4 regions of the Kitasatospora brasiliensis genome follow, and region 1 is predicted to be linked to each of the others. Evidence: riboswitches for the same ligand, from Rfam matches in the RefSeq annotation. Region 1 holds a riboswitch; each other region holds the start of a gene.
What was found. Region 1 has a riboswitch for cobalamin ahead of metE (5-methyltetrahydropteroyltriglutamate--homocysteine S-methyltransferase). Riboswitches for the same ligand answer to the same signal wherever they lie in the genome.
Positions count from the first base shown of each region.

Region 2: linked by a shared signal. The riboswitch ahead of QWJ13_RS29595 (ABC transporter substrate-binding protein) and the one ahead of metE (5-methyltetrahydropteroyltriglutamate--homocysteine S-methyltransferase) in region 1 are both predicted to bind cobalamin.
Region 3: linked by a shared signal. The riboswitch ahead of QWJ13_RS24150 (cobalamin biosynthesis protein) and the one ahead of metE (5-methyltetrahydropteroyltriglutamate--homocysteine S-methyltransferase) in region 1 are both predicted to bind cobalamin.
Region 4: linked by a shared signal. The riboswitch ahead of QWJ13_RS21205 (ribonucleoside-diphosphate reductase subunit alpha) and the one ahead of metE (5-methyltetrahydropteroyltriglutamate--homocysteine S-methyltransferase) in region 1 are both predicted to bind cobalamin.

Region 1 is NZ_JAUOOW010000001.1:78,296-82,640, forward strand. Features, by position in the region: gene QWJ13_RS00310 (bifunctional 2-methylcitrate synthase/citrate synthase) at 1-1,091, shown strand, start outside; gene metE (5-methyltetrahydropteroyltriglutamate--homocysteine S-methyltransferase) at 1,158-3,464, opposite strand; cobalamin riboswitch at 3,621-3,846, opposite strand; gene QWJ13_RS00320 (acyl-CoA thioesterase) at 3,991-4,345, opposite strand, start outside.
Region 2 is NZ_JAUOOW010000008.1:209,091-213,435, reverse strand. Features, by position in the region: gene QWJ13_RS29600 (FecCD family ABC transporter permease) at 1-452, opposite strand, end outside; gene QWJ13_RS29595 (ABC transporter substrate-binding protein) at 449-1,435, opposite strand; cobalamin riboswitch at 1,516-1,720, opposite strand; gene QWJ13_RS29590 (SAM-dependent methyltransferase) at 1,947-2,780, shown strand; gene QWJ13_RS29585 (cytochrome P450) at 2,802-3,977, shown strand; gene QWJ13_RS29580 (Rieske 2Fe-2S domain-containing protein) at 3,974-4,345, shown strand, end outside.
Region 3 is NZ_JAUOOW010000006.1:299,704-304,048, forward strand. Features, by position in the region: gene QWJ13_RS24145 (alpha/beta hydrolase family protein) at 1-702, opposite strand, end outside; cobalamin riboswitch at 1,081-1,212, shown strand; gene QWJ13_RS24150 (cobalamin biosynthesis protein) at 1,353-2,348, shown strand; gene QWJ13_RS24155 (cobyric acid synthase) at 2,345-3,859, shown strand; gene QWJ13_RS24160 (putative cobaltochelatase) at 3,888-4,345, shown strand, end outside.
Region 4 is NZ_JAUOOW010000005.1:369,724-374,068, forward strand. Features, by position in the region: gene QWJ13_RS21195 (glycoside hydrolase family 26 protein) at 1-740, shown strand, start outside; gene QWJ13_RS21200 (ArnT family glycosyltransferase) at 737-2,698, shown strand; cobalamin riboswitch at 2,748-2,902, shown strand; gene QWJ13_RS21205 (ribonucleoside-diphosphate reductase subunit alpha) at 3,097-4,345, shown strand, end outside.

The sequences.
Region 1 (4,345 bases):
TCGTCGACACCACCGGGATCTCCACCGTCCTCCAGGAGTCCAACTCCCTCACCTACCGCGGCTATCCGGTCCAGGACCTGGCCGCCCACCGCTCCTTCGAGGAGGTCGCGTACCTGCTCTGGCACGGCGAACTCCCCGACCGGGCGCAGCTGTTGGAGTTCGAAGCCCGCGAGCGCGCCCTGCGCCCGCTCGACCGCACCGCCGCCGAGCTGCTCGCCAAGCTGCCCGAGACCTGCCACCCGATGGACGTGCTGCGCACCGCCGTCAGCTTCTTCGGCGCCGAGGACCCGGCCGAGGACGACGGCCGCCCGGCCCCCAACCTCACCAAGTCGCTCACCCTGCTGGCGAAGCTGCCCACCGTCGTGGCCGCCGACCAGCGCCGCCGCCGGGGCCTGGACCCGATCCCGCCGAGCCCTGACCTCGGCTACGCCGAGAACTTCTTCCGGATGTGCTTCGGCTCCGTCCCGGCGCCCGAGGTGGTCCGCTGCCTGGAGATCTCCCTGGTGCTCTACGCGGAGCACAGCTTCAACGCCTCCACCTTCACCGCCCGGGTGGTCACCTCCACCCTCTCCGACCTCTACAGCGCCGTCACCGCGGCGATCGGCGCCCTCAAGGGCCCGCTGCACGGCGGCGCCAACGAGGCGGTGATGCACATGCTGACGGAGATCGGGGAGCCCGCCCGCGCCGCCGACTGGCTGGACGAGGCCCTCGCCGCCAAGCGGAAGATCATGGGCTTCGGCCACCGCGTCTACAAGCACGGGGACTCCCGGGTGCCGATCATGCAGGCCGCCCTCGACGACCTGGTCGCCCGCACCACGGACCCGGAGGCCGCCCGGCTGGCCGCCCTGCACACCGCGCTGCGCGAGGCCGTGCTGGAGCGCAAGGGCATCCACCCCAACCTCGACTACCCGGCCGGCCTGGCCTACCACCTGATGGGTTTCGACACCCCCGTCTTCACCCCGATCTTCGTGCTGAGCCGGATCACCGGCTGGACCGCCCACATCACCGAGCAGCTCACCCACAACGCCCTGATCCGCCCGCTCGCCTCCTACCACGGCCCGGGCCGGCGGGCGGTGCCGGCCTCCGTGTGACGAACCACCCCGGGGCGGGTGCGGCACCACTGCCGCACCCGCCCCGATGCACGTCAACCGGCCCCGTCAGTCGGCCAGTTCGGCGCGCAGCAGCCGGGCTGCGCCGACCAGTCCCTCCAGCGAGGCCCGGGTCTCCGGCCAGCCGCGGGTCTTCAGCCCGCAGTCCGGGTTGACCCACAGGCGCTCCGCCGGGATCGCGGCCAGGCCCGCGCGCAGCAGCGAGACCACCTCCTCGGTGCTCGGGACGCGCGGGGAGTGGATGTCCCAGACGCCGGGGCCGACCTCCCGCGGGTAGCCCGCCTCGGCCAGTTCACCGGCCACCTCCATGTGCGAGCGGGTGGCCTCCAGGGAGATGACGTCCGCGTCCAGCTCGTCGATCGCCGTCATGATGGCGCCGAACTCGGCGTAGCACATGTGGGTGTGGATCTGGGTGTCCGCCCGGACGCCCGAAGTGGCCAGCCGGAACGCCTCGGTGGCCCACGCCAGGTACGCCGGGCGGGCGGCGGCGCGCAGCGGGAGGGTCTCGCGCAGCGCCGGCTCGTCGACCTGGACGACGGCAGCGCCCGCCGCTTCCAGGTCGGTGACCTCGTCGCGCAGGGCGAGGGCGACCTGCCGGGCGGTGTCGGCCAGCGGCTGGTCGTCGCGGACGAAGGACCAGGCGAGCATGGTGACCGGGCCGGTCAGCATGCCCTTGACCGGGCGCACGGTCAGGCCCTGGGCGTAGCCGAACCACTCGGTGGTCATCGGGTGCGGGCGGGAGATGTCGCCGGCCAGCACCGGCGGGCGCACGTACCGGGTGCCGTAGGACTGCACCCAGCCGTGCCGGGTGGCCAGGTAGCCGGTGAGCTGCTCGGCGAAGTACTGGACCATGTCGTTGCGCTCGGGCTCGCCGTGCACCAGGACGTCCAGCCCGGCCTTCTCCTGGTAGCCGATGACCTCGCGGACCTCGGCCTCCATCCGCTCCCGGTAGGCCGCCGCGTCGATCCTCCCGGCGGTCAGGTCGGCGCGGGCGGTGCGCAGTTCGGTGGTCTGCGGGAAGGAGCCGATGGTGGTGGTGGGCAGCAGCGGCAGGCCGAGCCGGGCCCGCTGGGCCTCCGTCCGCTGCGGGTAGGCCTGGGCGCGGCGGGTGTCCTCGGCGGTGACGGCGGCGGCGCGGGCACGCACCGCCGGGTCCCGGGTGATCGGCGAGGCCGCACGCGAGGCGAGGTCGGCGCGATTGGCGGCCAGTTCGGCGGTGACCGCGCCGATACCCTCGCGCAGGCCCCGGGCGAGCAGCACGGCCTCCCGCGCCTTCTGCTTGGCGAAGGCCAGCCAGCGCGCGATCTGCGGGTCGATGTCGCGTTCGGCGGCGGCGTCGATCGGCACGTGCAGCAGCGAGCAGGACGGCGCCACGTCGACCGTGTCCGCGAGGCCCAGCAGGGTGGCCAGGGTGGCGAGGGACTTCTCCAGGTCGTTGATCCAGATGTTGCGTCCGTCGATCACCCCCGCCACCAGGCGCTTGCCGGGCAGCCCGCCCACCGCGGCGAGGTCCGCCAGGTTCGCGGCGGCCGGGCCGGTGAAGTCCAGTGCCAGACCGTCGACCGGGGTCTTCGCCAGCACCGCCAGCGCCTCCCCGAGCCGGTCGAAGTAGCTCGCCACCAGCAGCTTGGGCCGCTCGGTGAGGGCGCCCAGCTCGCGGTAGGCGCGGGCGGCGGCGTTCAACTCGGCGGGGGTGCGGTCCTGCACCAGCGCGGGCTCGTCCAGCTGCACCCACTCGGCGCCGGCGTCCTTCAGCTCCGCGAGCAGTTCGGCGTAGACCGGCAGCAGCCGGTCCAGCAGGGTGATCGGCTGGAAGTCGGCGGCCACCCCGGGCGCCGGCTTGGCCAGCAGCAGGTAGGTCACCGGCCCGACCAACACCGGCCGGGCCCGGTGGCCGAGCGACAGCGCCTCCCGCAGCTCGCCCACCGCCTTGGACGGATCGGCGGCGAACACCGTGTCCGGCCCCAACTCCGGCACCAGGTAGTGGTAGTTGGTGTCGAACCACTTGGTCATCTCCAGCGGCGGCACCTGCTGGGTGCCGCGCGCCATCGCGAAGTACCCGTCCAGCTCGTCGGCGGCCACCGCCGCCCGGTGGCGCGGCGGGATCGCCCCGACCGCCACGCTCGTGTCGAGCACGTGGTCGTAGAGCGAGAAGTCACCGGTCGGGACTTCCTCGATCCCGGCCCCGGCGAGCTGCTGCCAGTTCGCCCGGCGCAGGTCGGCCGCGGTGGCCAGCAGATCCTCCGCCGTGACGGCGCCCTTCCAGTACCCCTCGATCGCCTTCTTCAACTCACGGTTGCGGCCCTGGCGGGGGTAACCGTGCACGGTGGCCGCGGCTGCGGACTTCGTGGTCAAGGGACTCTCCTTCGCGAGCCTGATTCCTCACATGACCGGTGACGGCCCGAGGACGCGAAGGGTTGACGGACCGGGCGGTCGCCCGCGCCCGTGCGCGGCCCCGCCTGGTGTGGTCGCCGACCCGCCCACGAGGTCACCGGATGGCCGCACGCGAACGGTCGCGTACGGGCAGTGGCAGGTCTTCGGACTCGCGGGCACGGCCGCCCTGGTTCCAGGGCGGACACCTACTGGCCGTCGCTTCCCAGACCCGTCCCGGGTCCAGTGCGTATGACGGCGGTCGTTCCCGCTCACCGCTGCGGGGCAGTCCCGGATTCCCACCGGGTTCCCTCTTGCGACGCGCCTGCCTGGCGGGCAGGGCGAACCAGCTGCCCCGCCAGCTTAGAGGCAAAACGACGGCGTGGAAGCGGAAATCTCGGAAGGCGTCTGCATGGTGAGACGGCTGGGCCGTGAGGGGCTGCCCGGCCCATCCGCCGCGGGACTGCCCCGGCCCGTCCGCCGAAGGGCTGTTCGGCCCGGCCGCGCGGGGTTATTCCGCCCGGCCGCGCGCCGCCGCGGCCCGACGGGCCCGGCGCTCCTGTGCCGCCCGGCCGCGCCGCTGGTCCTCGGCGCTCTCCAGGACCAGCTCAGGGACCTGGTGCGGCCGGCCCTCCGCGTCGACCGCCACGAAGACGAGTTGTGCCGTCGCCACCGTGGTGACGGGCCCGGTGAGGTTCCACCGCTCCGAGGTCACCATCACGGCCACGTCCATCGAGGTCCGTCCGACGTGCTCCACCCGGGCCGCGACGGTGAGCAGGTCCCCCGCCCGGACGGGCGCGAGGAAGGACATCTCCTCGACCGAGACGGTGACGGCGGGAACGCCGGCGTGCCGCCCGGCGGCGGCG
Region 2 (4,345 bases), on a different contig from region 1:
GCGGCGAGCAGCGCGCCGGCGAAGGCCGCCGTCGCCACCGCTCCGGTGCCCTCGGCGCCGGTCACCCCGACGCCGAGGACGATCACGGTGACCGCGCCGGCGGCGGCTCCGTCGGAGATCCCGAGCAGGAACGGGTCGGCCAGGTCGTTGCCGGTCAGCGTCTGCAGCACCGCGCCGCAGACCGCGAGGCCGGCGCCGGTGGCGGCCGCTCCCAGGACCCTGGGCAGCCGCAGCTGCCAGACGATCCGGTCGTCCAGCAGGGTCACGTGCGGGTCGCCCAGCCCGAGACGGCGCAGGACGACGTCGATCACCGTCCGGAGCGGCTCGGGCTGCGAGCCCACGGCCAGGCCGAGGAGCACGGTGGTCAGCAGCAGGGCCACGCCGACGGCCAGGACCGCCGTCGCGCGGCCCCGGCCGGAGCGCCGCGCGACGGGGTGGGGCGCGGTGGTCATGAACCCGGGCGCAGCCGGCTCAGTCCGGCGGACACCTTGGCGGCGCCGTCGGCGAGCAGCACGCCGGGGGTGGACTCCGAGAACGGCAGCACCACGAAGGCCTTGCGCCGCACGGCCGCGAGCCGGCTCAGGACGGGGTCGTTCTCCAGGTAGTCGATCCTGGACTGGGCCGAGTCCCAGTCGGCGTCCGCGAGCACGATGGCGTCCGGGTCCGCCGCGACGACCTTCTCCCAGCTCACGGTCTGCCAGCCGCCGGGCAGGTCCCCGAAGACGTTGGTGGCGCCCACGGCGTCGAGCACCAGCTGGGGTCCGCCGTGGCCGGCGCCGACGAACGGCGTCTTGGTGTCCGAGTCGTACCACAGGACCTTCAGGCCCTTGCCCGCGGCCGTCGCGGTCAGCTGGGCCAGCTGCTGCTCCTGCTGCTGCCGGATCGCGGCGGCCCGGTCCGTGACACCGAAGACCTTGGCGACGTCGTTCAGCTCGCCCCACGCCGCCTGCCAGGTCGTCGGCGGCACCAGGGACTTGTCCGAGCAGCCGAACGGGGACACGTAGGACGGGATGCCCTGGCCCCGCAGTTCCTCCCGGGTGCCCGCGACCTTGTCGGTGTACGCGCTGGAGTAGGAGGCGTACAGGAAGTCGGGACGGGCCGCGAGGAGGTTCTCCTTCGTCGGGTACTTCTTGGAGAGCACCGGGACGGAGTCGTAGGCCGCCTTCCACTTCTCCGGGACGGCATCGTCGAGGTAGGCGGTACCGGCCATGCGGGACTGCAGGCCGAGGGCCAGGGCCACCTCGGTGGCACCCTGGTTGAGCGTCACCAGCCGCTCGGGCGGTGCGCCGACGGACACGGTGGTCCCGCAGTTGTCCACGCTGACCGGCCCGGCGCTTCCGGTCGCCCCGCCGGACGCGACGGGCGCGGGGGCGCCGGTGCAGGCTCCGAGCACGCCGATGAACAGGAAGGCCCCGAGCACCCGGCCGGCGCGCATCGCACCGGTGGGACGAGCGGAACATATGGAACGAAACGGACGCGGCTGACCGCTGGGCACGTGTTCTCCAAAACCCTCGTGGAACATGTCGCGCCGTGGCCGGTCTCCTGGCTTCCGCATCGACGCGCCGCGACCGACCTTCCCAAGCGGCTCTTGTGACCCGCCCAGTGGCCCTGACCGCTGGGCAAGCCGGTCAGCGAGGGCCGCGACACTCCGCGGCAACAGTGGCGAGGGCCGCACCGGACTTCGACCGGTTTCCCGTGCACCACGGCGTTGGCACGGTATCAGGCGTGGTCAAAGCGGTGCCGCCCGGCTCCTGGGACGGCCGCCCGGGCCGCTCGCGGCGCCGCCCGTCGCCTGGAGACCGGCGGCGTTCCTCGGACAAGTGGAGTACCCGCACGACGCGCCCGCTCCCCCGTACGGTGCCGATCGCCCGCGCGGTGTTTCGGCCCCCGGCCGCACGCGATAGTGATCGTGCGGCAGACGACGGCGGTCACCCCCAGGAGGACAGATGGCAGAACGCGTCCCGGCGCCGAACGCTCCCGTACCCGAGGAGGTCGGGCGGATGTACGACCGGATGACCCTGCTCGGCGCCGACCTCCTGGGGAACGGGCACGGCTACAACGCCCACCTCGGCTACTGGGACGGCCCGCACAGCGAGCTGACGTACGACCAGGCCACCGACCGGCTCACCGACGTCATGGCGCAGCGCCTGCGGCTCGGCTCCGGGGCCCGCCTGCTGGACGTCGGCTGCGGGGTGGGCGCCCCGGCCGTACGGATCGCCCGCCGCACCGGCGCCGAGGTGACGGGCATCGCGGTCAGCCGGGAGCAGATCGCCCGCGCCGACGAGCTGGCGCACACCGCCGGCCTCCGGGGCCAGGTGTCCTTCCGGCAGGCCGACGCCATGGACCTGCCGTACGCCGACGCCTCCTTCGACGCCGTCCTCGCGATCGAGTCGATGCCCCACATGCCCGACCGGGGGCGGGTCCTGCGGGAGATGCGCCGGGTGCTGCGCCCCGGCGGCAGGGTCGTGCTGACCGACTTCTTCCGACGCCGCTCGCCGTCCCCCGCCACCCACCCGCTGCGGCAGACCATGGGCTCGACGACCGTGCCGCTCGACGACTACCCGGCGATCCTGCGGGCGGCGGGCCTGGAGTTCGTCGAGATGCTGGACATCACCGAGGAGACCGTGCCCCGGTCCTTCGCCGCCCTGGCGGAGCAGGCGAAGGACCTGCACCTGGCGCCGGAGGACACCGAGGCCCAGTGCTACTTCAACCCCCAGGCCGTCATCGACACGGACCTGCTCGGCTACCTCCTCGTCGCCGCCCGGCGACCGCGGGACTGAGCCACCCCCGTGGAGGGCGCCATGACCGTCGCGGCGCAGCTGCCGTTCGACCAGCACGACCCGCTGCGCCTCGCGCCCCGGCTGCGCGAGCTCCAGGCCCGGGGCCCGGTGCACCGGGTGCGCACCGCGCTGGGGGACGAGGCGTGGCTGGTCACCGGCCACGCGCGGGTCCGCCGGCTGCTGGACGACCCGAGGCTCGGCCGCTCCCACCCGACGCCCGAGACCGCGGCCCGCACCGGCGAGACCCTGTTCGACGCGGTGCTCGGCGACTTCGACACCGAGGCCGCCGACCACGCGCGCATCCGTACGCTGCTGCAACCGCACTTCTCGCCCCGGCGGATGCGGGAGCTGCGCCCGCGCGTCGAGGCCCTGACGGCGGGCCTGCTGGACGAGCTGACCGGGCACGGCCCGCCGGCCGACCTGCACGCCGGGCTCGCCGTGCCGCTGCCGGTCCTGGTGATCTGCGAGCTGCTGGGCGTCCCGTACGAGGACCGCGACCTCTTCCGCGCGGCCACCGAGGCCGCCGCCGACACCGGCGACCGGGCCCGTTCGCAGCGCGGGGTGGGCGAGCTGTTCGCCTACGGGCGCGAGCTGGTCGCCCGCAAGCGCGCCCAGCCGGGCGACGACGTGATCTCCCGGCTGGCCGCGGCCGAGGGCGTCGGCGACGAGGAGGCCGCCGGGCTGTCGATGGCCCTGCTGTTCGCCGGGCACGAGACCACCGTGGTGCACATCGGGCTGGGGGCGCTGCTGCTGCTGGCGAACCCCGAGCAGTGGCGGGCCTTGGTGGCCGATCCCGGGCTGGTGCCGAAGGCCGTCGAGGAGATCCTGCGCGCCTCGGCCAAGGGCACCGCCGGCGGCATCCCCCGCTACGCGCGCGAGGACCTGGACATCGACGGCACCGCCGTACGGGCCGGGGACCTGGTGCTGCTGGGCCACGGCGCCGCCAACCACGACCCCGCCGTCTTCCCCGACCCGGACCGGCTCGACCTCGCCCGCCCGGCCCCGGCGCACGTCACCTTCGGGCACGGCGCCCGCTACTGCCTCGGCGCGCCGCTGGCCCGGATCGAGCTCCAGGCGGTGTTCACCCAGCTGGTCACCCGTCTCCCGACGCTGCGTCCGGCCGTCGACGCTGACGGGCCGCGGATGCGCCACGGCGCGCTGACCGGCGGGCTGGCCGCCCTCCCGGTGCACTGGTGAGGCCGCTCCGCAGGCCCCCGGGCGCCACGGCGGCCCACCGGGCGTACCCGGCGGCGCCGCTGCCCTACCCCGACGGCTGGTTCTGCCTCGGCTTCGGTCACGAGGTCGGCCGGGGCCGGGTGGTGACGCGCCGGCTGATGGGCGAGGACGTGGTCCTGGCCCGCGGCGCGAGCGGCGTGCTGCGCGCCCTGCGCCCGCACTGCCCGCACCTGGGCGCCCACCTCGGGGTGATGGGCAGTGTCCGGGGCGAGGAGATCACCTGCGGCTTCCACCGGTTCGTGTTCAGCCTGGACGGGCCCTGCCGGCGCACCTCGTACGGGCAGACGGCGCCCCGGGCGGCGCTCGGCACGCTGCCGGTGCGCGAGAGC
Region 3 (4,345 bases), on a different contig from region 1:
GACCATGGTGGCGCCCAGGGACCAGCCGTACAGGATCACCTTGCCCGCGCCGCCGTCCAGCGCCAGCCGTACCGCCGACTCGATGTCCCGCCACTCGGTCTCGCCGAAGTGGCTCAGCCCGTCCGGGGAGGCGGGGGCGCCCTGGTCGCCGCGGTAGGTGACGGAGAGGACGGGCAGGCCGAGCCGGTGGAGGAGGGGGAGCACCGGGAGGGTCTGCCCGCGGTCGGCCTCGGGACCGTGCACCAGGATCACCCAGGTGCCGCGTTTGCCGTCGAGCCGCCAGGCGGGCAGGGAGCCGAGCTCGCCTTCGGCGGCGGTGTCGGTGAAGGCGAGGCCGAGCGCCTCGGCGGGGTCGCCGAGCAGAACACGGGGTGTGAAGCGGACCTCGGTCCCGGGGGTGAGGGTGCCGCGCTCGGCGCGGACCAGCCGTCGGGTGACGCCCCGCTCGTCGCTGTGCAGGATCTCCTCCACGACCGCGTGCCCGCCGTCCCCCCACTCGACCGCCCAGCGGCCCGGGCGCAGGCTCGCCGGGCCGCGGGTGAAGGTGACCCGGCCGGGAGCCAGGTCCCGGACCAGGACCGGCCCGGACTCCCGGGCGGCGGTCGCCGGACGGACCAGCCGCTCGGAGGCCCGACGACCGACCACCAGCACGGCTGCCCCGACCGCGGCGGCCGCCACGACGGCGGCGGTTCCCCAACGCATCTCGCTCCCCTGCTCTGTTGTTCACGTGCTCCGCTGTTCACGTGGCCTGTTGCTCACGTGCCCCGCTCTTCACGTGCTCCGCTGCTCACGTGCCCGCTGCTCACGGACCGGACGGTGTTCGTGCACCAGTTCACCGGCATACCGCCCGCCCGGCCACCGGACTGGGCCGTTCGGGTCACCGGGGGCGGCCCGACGACATGGGAAGAGGCACCGGGGAGGTGCCGGAAAGGTGCTGAGGAGGCGTCGGAAACGAACGGTGCGTCGGTGACGATCCCACCGGCCGTCAGCCCCGCCCGCGTGTGACCAACCCCTCCGTGACCTCGGTTGACTCCCGCTTCGAGCCCGTGATGGGATCCTGAGGCCAAACGGAGGCATGGAGAGGAAGCCGGTGGAATTCCGGCGCGGTCCCGCCACTGTCACCGGGAAGCACGCTCGGAACAACGCCACGGCGGCCGTCGAAGGCCGCTGGAAGGCTCCGGGAGTGCGTTCGACCCGGAAGCCAGGAGACTCTCGCCCCCGTCACGTCGATCCAGGGCGCGGACCCTGAGTGAGGACACGCACGCGATGCAGGCTGCCCCGCCCTGCCGGACGCCGAGCTGCCTTCCGCCGTGCGGCCGATGACCCCGCTGACGCCGTCTCCACGCCCGCTGGTGCCTGCTCCCCGCCCACTGGCGCCTGCTCCGCGCCCGCTGACCCGCGCCGTCGCCTTCGCACTCGGCGCCGTCGCGGGTTACGCCGCCGACGCCCGCTTCGCCGACCCCCGCCGGGGCCACCCGGTGGCCGTCTTCGGCAGCGCCGCGACCCGGCTGGAGCGACGGCTGTGGCGCGACGACCGGGCCACCGGCGCCGGGTACACGGCGCTGTGCGTGGGCGCGGTCGCGGCGGGCGCGCTCGCCATGGACCGTACGGTCGGCCGACGCCCGCTGGGCCGGGCGGCGCTGGCGGCGGCCGCGACCTGGACGGTGCTCGGCGGCACCTCGCTGACCAGGGAGGCGCGCACCATCGGCCGTTCGCTGGCCGCCGACGACCTCGCGGCCGCCCGGGAGCGGCTGCCGCACTTGTGCGGACGGGACCCGAGCGCGCTGGACGGGCAGCAGATCGCCCGGGCGGTGGTCGAGTCGGTCGCCGAGAACACCGCCGACGCCGTGGTGAACGCGCTGACCTGGGGCGCCCTGGCCGGCACCCCCGGCCTGCTGGCCTTCCGCGCCGTCAACACCCTGGACGCGATGGTGGGCCACCGTTCGCCGCGCTACGCCCGCTTCGGCTGGGCCTCGGCCCGGCTGGACGACCTGGCGGGCTGGCCCGGCGCCCGGCTGACGGCGCTGCTGACGGTGGCCGCCGCGCCCGAGCCCCGGACCGCCTGGCGGGTCTGGCGCCGGGACGGCTCCGCGCACCCGAGCCCGAACGCGGGCCAGGCGGAGGCGGCGTTCGCCGGCGCGGTGGGCGTCCGGCTGGGCGGGACGCTCCGGTACGGAGAGCGGGTGGAGGACCGGCCGGTCCTGGGCGCGGAGCTGCGGCCGGTGACGGTGGACGACATCGAGCGGGCCTGCGCGCTCTCCCGGCGGGTGGGCGCGCTGGCGCTGGGCACCGCGGTCGCCGGGCACGTGCTGCTGCGCACGCTCCTGAAGAAGAGGGGACGGGTATGACGAACGCGCTGCTGGTCGCTGGGACGACCTCGGACGCGGGCAAGAGCGTGGTGACGGCCGGGATCTGCCGTTGGCTCGCCCGCCAGGGCGCCCGGGTCGCGCCGTTCAAGGCGCAGAACATGTCGCTCAACTCCTTCGTCACCGCCGACGGCGCGGAGATCGGCCGCGCCCAGGCGATGCAGGCGCAGGCCGCCCGGGTGGAGCCGGAGGCCGCGATGAACCCGGTGCTGCTCAAGCCCGGCGCGGACGGTCGCAGCCAGGTGGTGCTGCTGGGCCGGCCGGTCGCCGAGGTGGGCGCGCTGGACTACCGCGAGCGCAAGCCCGTCCTGCTGGAGCGCTCCCTGGAGTGCCTGGCCGATCTGCGCCGCCGCTACGACGTGGTGGTCTGCGAGGGCGCGGGCTCGCCCGCCGAGATCAACCTGCGTGACCGCGACATCGCCAACATGGGCCTGGCCACGGCCGCCGACCTGCCGGTGGTGGTGGTCGGGGACATCGACCGCGGCGGGGTCTTCGCGGCGATGTACGGGACGCTGGCGCTGCTGTCCGCGGAGGACCAGCGGCACGTGGCGGGCTGGTTCGTCAACAAGTTCCGCGGCGACGCGCGGCTGCTCGCGCCCGGCCTGGAGATGCTGCGCGAGCTGACCGGCCGTCCGGTGCTGGGCACCCTGCCGATGCTGCCCGGACTCTGGCTGGACGCCGAGGACTCGCTGGACCTGTCCACCGTGGTGGAACGGACGGACGGACGCGGGCCGCTCGGCGCGGACGTGCTGCGGGTGACGGTGGTGCGCTTCCCCCGGCTGTCCAACTTCACCGACCTGGACGCGCTCGCCCAGGAGCCCGGCGTGCTGGTGCGCTGGGCGACCAGGCCGGAGGAGCTGGCCGACGCCGACCTGGTGGTGCTGCCCGGCACCCGAGCCACCGTCGCGGACCTCGCCTGGCTGCGCGAGCGGGGCCTGGAGTCGGCCCTGCGGGCGCGGGCGGAGGACGGACTGCCGATCCTCGGCGTCTGCGGCGGCTACCAGATGCTGGCGCACTCGATCGTGGACGAGGTCGAGTCGAAGGCGGGCGCGGTCGAGGGGCTCGCGCTGCTGCCGACGCGGGTGCGCTTCGGCGTGGAGAAGGTGCTGGCCCGGCCGGTCGGCGAGGCGTTCGGGCAGCGGGTCGAGGGTTATGAGATCCACCACGGGGTGGTGGCGGTCGAGGGCGGGGAGACCTTCCTGGACGGCTGCCGGATGGGCTCGGTGTGGGGCACCACCTGGCACGGCGCGCTGGAGAACGACGGGTTCCGCCGCGCGTTCCTGCGCGAGGTCGCCAAGTCGGCCGGCCGGGCGTTCGTCCCGGCGCCGGACACCTCCTTCGCCGCCGCCCGCGAGGCCCGGCTGGACCGGCTGGGCGATCTGATCGAGGAGCACGCCGACACCGACGCGCTGTGGAAGCTGATCGAGGGCGGGGTGCCGGCGGCCGGATCACTGCCGTTCCTCCCGCCCGGGGCCCCTGGGAGTGACGCATGAACCGGGTACGACAGGAATGGGGTACGGCATGAGTGACGTCCGCTATCCGTTCACCGCGATCGTCGGCATGGCCGACCTGCGGCTCGGACTGCTGCTGAACGCGGTCTCCCCGGCCGTGGGCGGCGTGCTGGTGCGCGGCGAGAAGGGCACCGCGAAGTCGACCATGGTGCGCGCGCTGGCCGGGCTGCTGCCGGCCATCGCCGCCGTGGACGGCTGCCGGTTCGCCTGCGACCCGGCCACGCCCGACCCGCAGTGCCCGGACGGCCCGCACGACTCCGCCGGGGCGCACGAACGGCCGTCCCAGCTCGTCGAGTTGCCGGTCGGCGTGGCCGAGGACCGGATCGTCGGCTCGCTCGACCTGGAGCGGGCGCTGGCCGAGGGCGTCAAGGCCTACGAGCCCGGACTGCTCGCCAAGGCGCACCGCGGAGTGCTCTACATCGACGAGGTGAACCTGCTCCAGGACCACGTGGTGGACCTGCTGCTGGA
Region 4 (4,345 bases), on a different contig from region 1:
CCAACGTCCTGGAGTTCTACGCCCATTGGAAGGGCGGCTTCGACACCACCGGCGCCCGCCGGATCCACGACGCCGGGGCCCTGCCCTTCATGGCCTGGGAGCCGCACGACCGCTCGCTCGCCTCGATCGCGGCCGGCGACACCGACGACTACGTGCGCGGCGTCGCCAAGTCCGTCGCCAAGTTCAACCTGCCGATCGCCATCAGCATCGCCCACGAGATGAACGGCGACTGGTACCCGTGGGGCCGTCAGGCCGCCACCCCCCAGGACTTCGTGGCCGCCTGGCGCCACGTCCACGACATCTTCGACCAGGCCGGCGCCACCAATGTGATCTGGGTCTGGAGCCCCAACATCACCGACCCCGCGCCCAACACCCGCCTCGCGCCGTACTACCCCGGCGACACCTACGTCGACTGGGCGGGCATGACCGGCTACTTCACCAAGACCGGGCCGAAGACCTTCGAGACGCTGTACGGGCCGACCATGACCGAGATCCGCGCCTTCTGCAAGAAGCCCTTCTTCATCAGCGAGACCGCCTCCGAGCAGGGCAAGCGCCAGCGCGCGGACATCGACCAGCTGTTCTCCGGACTGGAGGCGCACGACGACATCGTCGGCTTCGTCTGGTTCAACATCGTCAAGCGGGCGGACTGGCGGGTCGAGGCCGTCCCGGACACCCTCGCCGCGTTCAAGCAGCGCGTGTCCGACCCCCGTTACGGCTTCGACATCCGGAATCCCCGATGAGCACTGAGTCCGACTTCTCCCACGAGCCGCCCGGCCGCGCCGCCCACGAGCCGATGACCGAGCCCCAGCCGGACCCGATCGCCCAGGGCCGGGCCGCCCGCCGCCGGGCCGCCGCGGCCGCCGCCTCCGCCCCTGGCGCTGCCGCCGCTGTGGGCGCCGCCGAGCCCGAGCCGAACCTCATCGAGCAGGGCCGGGCCGCCCGCCGCCGGGCCGCCCGGGAGTCGATGGCCGAGGCCGAGGCCGAGCCCGCGTTCGTCGAGCCGCCCCGCGCGGCCGTCGCGGTGGACGAGCCGGAGCCCACGCCCGCGCCCGTGCCTTCTCCCGCGCCCCGCCGCACCGAGCGCACGCCCGCGCCCGCGCCCGCGCCCGAGCCCGAGTCGCGCCGCACGGCCGCCGCCGTGGAGAACCCCGACGGCATACCCCTCGCCCCGTACACCATCCCCGAGGTCCCCGCCATCGGCTGGGACCCGAGCACCAGCCCCCGCCGCCGCTGGATCGCCCGCGGCCTGCTGGGCGCCGTACTGACCGTCCAGGCCGCCCTGTCGCTGCGCCTGCTGGCCGCCGCCCACCCCGACGAGGCCGCCACCATGGTCGCCGGCCGCCAGCAGCTCGACCACCTGCTGCACGGCACCCCCGTCACCACCGACCTGGTCGAACGGATCCAGGGCTCGCCCTGGCTCTACCCGCCGCTGGCCGGCGCCGCCGCGAACGCCGACGGCATCTGGGGCACCCGGCTGCTCAGCCTCGGCTTCGCGCTGATCACCACGGTCCTGCTGTACTCCCTGACCCGCCGGCTGTTCAACGAGCGCGTCGCCATCTGCGCGATCGGCGTCTACGCCGTCCTCCAGTCCACCGTCGTGGTCGGCTTCTACGCCGCGCCCGAGTCCCTCGCCCTCCTGCTGGTCGCCCTCGCGGCCTGGACCACGGTGTTCACCGCCCGCCGCCACCCGGCGCTGGCCCTGCTCGCCGCCCCACCCGCGGCACTGGCCTGCGCCGTCGCCTACTCCGCGGCCTTCGCCGTCCCGGCCCTGGTCGCCCTCGCCTTCGCCGGTGCCCGGCCGTACCAGCGGACCGGCCCGGCCGCCCTGCGCGCCCTGCTGGCGGGCGCCGGCACCCTCGTCCTGCTGCTCCCGTACGGCACCCTCGGCAAGCTCGCCGGCTGGTCGCCCTCGCGCGGCAACGCCCCCGGCCCGGCCGGCTCGATCCTGCTCAACACGCTCCAGTGGGCCGGCCTGTTCACCGTCCTCGCGGTGGCCGGCACCATCGCCTACGCGCGCCGCGAGCAGATGAACGAGCACGACGCGCCGGAGCAGGACCCGTTGCCCACCAGCCGGGGCCAGCGCGCCCTGCTCGGCACCGTGCTCACCGTCACAGCCCTGCTGATCCCCGCCGCCCACCTGTGGACCGGCACCTCCGGCGCGCTGTTCCGCCACCTCGGCTACGGCGCGCTGCTGGCCGCCCCGCTCGCCGGCGTCGGCCTGACCCGGCTGGTCGGCGCCCACTTCCGCCACCCGCAGCTGGGCATCCTGGTCTGGGTCGCGCTGCTCGCCCTCGGCCTGGAGCAGTCCGCGCTGCGCTACCAGAACGGCCCCGACTCCGGCCGCCTGCTGGCCGTCCTGCGGGTCCACACGGACCCCCAGGGCCACTACCTCACCGAGGTCGACGGACTCGCCGAGTACTACCTCGGCGGCGTCTCCAAGCCCGAGCAGTGGGTCTCCGCGCGCACCGGCACGGAGTACCGCGACGCCGCCGGCGCGCAGCACCACGGGGACGCCGGCAGCGTGGCCGCGATCCGCGACGGATGGTTCTCCATGGTCGTCCTCGACAGCACCGCGCCGAAGGCCACCGACCGGGCCCTGAGCGACGCCCTGACGGCCTCCGGGCAGTACCGGCTGATCGCCCAATTCACGTCGCCGACCGGCGATTCGAGTACGTACAAGGTCTATCTGAAGCACTGACCGGCCACCCGGCCCACCCACACCCGCGACACGACAGGCACAACATATGGTGCCGCCGCAAGCTGGCGGCACTACATGTATGCTCGCTACTGCTGTCGACGCAGGGGAACCCGGTGCGAATCCGGGACTGCCCCGCAGCGGTGTGCGAGCGGCTCCAGCAGCCGTGCCGCGAGTCCGAGTACCTGCCGACAGCCTGCGCCACGGCCCTCCCGCAGAGGCCGCGCCAGCATCAGCAGTACACCTCCGGGCCTCGCGGGCGGGCCGGGGAGTCACCGTCGCGCGACGCCGTTTTGGCGTTCGCGCTGTGCTCCCCTGCCCCGAACGGCCCGGCGGCCCCCGATCACCGCCGCCGATCGCCGCCAGGAGAGAGCGCCTTGACCACCGCCGCCTCAGTCACCCTGCCCACCCAGGGCACCGGTACCGCCTTCACCGACCCGACGGTCTCCGACCCCGGCGGCGCCCTGCTGCGGCTGCTCACCGACCGCAGCACCGACCTCACCGAGGTCGACCCCGGCCATGTCGCCGCCGCCGCGCTGCGCGGCCGCCACGCCGGCTCGGACTTCGCCGAGCTGCGCGGGCTGGCCGTGGACGCCGCCGCGTCGATGATCGCCGAGGACCCGCAGTACTCGAAGCTGGCCGCCCGCCTGCTCGCGCTGGAGATCGTCGACGAGGCGAACAGCCAGGGCTCGGTCTCCTTCTCCGCCTCGATCGCCGTCGGCCACGCCGAGGGCCTGATCGGCGACACCACCGCGGACTTCGTCGCCAAGCACGCCGCCGCCCTGGACGCGCTGATCGACACCGCCGGCGACGACCGGTTCGAGTACTTCGGCCTGCGCACCGTGCAGTCCCGCTACCTGCTGCGCCACCCGATCACCCGCAAGGTGATCGAGACCCCGCAGCACTTCCTGCTCCGCGTCGCCTGTGGCCTGGCGGTCGGCGACAACGAGCAGTCCGTGCGCGAGGTCTCCGAGCTGTACGGCCTGATGAGCCGCCTGGAGTACCTGACCTCCTCGCCGACGCTCTTCAACTCCGGCACCCGCCACCCGCAGATGTCCAGCTGCTACCTGCTGGACTCGCCGCTGGACAACCTGGACTCGATCTACAACCGCTACGCGCAGATCGCCCGCCTGTCCAAGCACGCCGGCGGCATCGGCCTGTCCTACTCGCGCATCCGCTCGCGCGGCAGCCTGATCCGCGGCACCAACGGCAAGTCCAACGGCATCGTGCCGTTCCTGCGCACCCTCGACTCCTCGGTCGCCGCCGTCAACCAGGGCGGCCGCCGCAAGGGCGCGGCCTGCGTCTACCTGGAGACCTGGCACGCCGACATCGAGGAGTTCCTGGAGCTCCGCGACAACACCGGCGAAGAGGCCCGCCGCACCCACAACCTCAACCTGGCCCACTGGATCCCGGACGAGTTCATGCGCCGGGTCAACGCCAACGAGGACTGGTCGCTGTTCTCCCCGGCCGACGTCCCCGAGCTGGTCGACCTGTGGGGCGCCGAGTTCGACGAGGCCTACCGCAAGGCCGAGCTGGCCGGCAAGGCCGTGCGCACCATCCCCGCGCAGACCCTGTACGCCCGCATGATGCGCACCCTGGCGCAGACCGGCAACGGCTGGATGACCTTCAAGGACGCCTCCAACCGCGCCG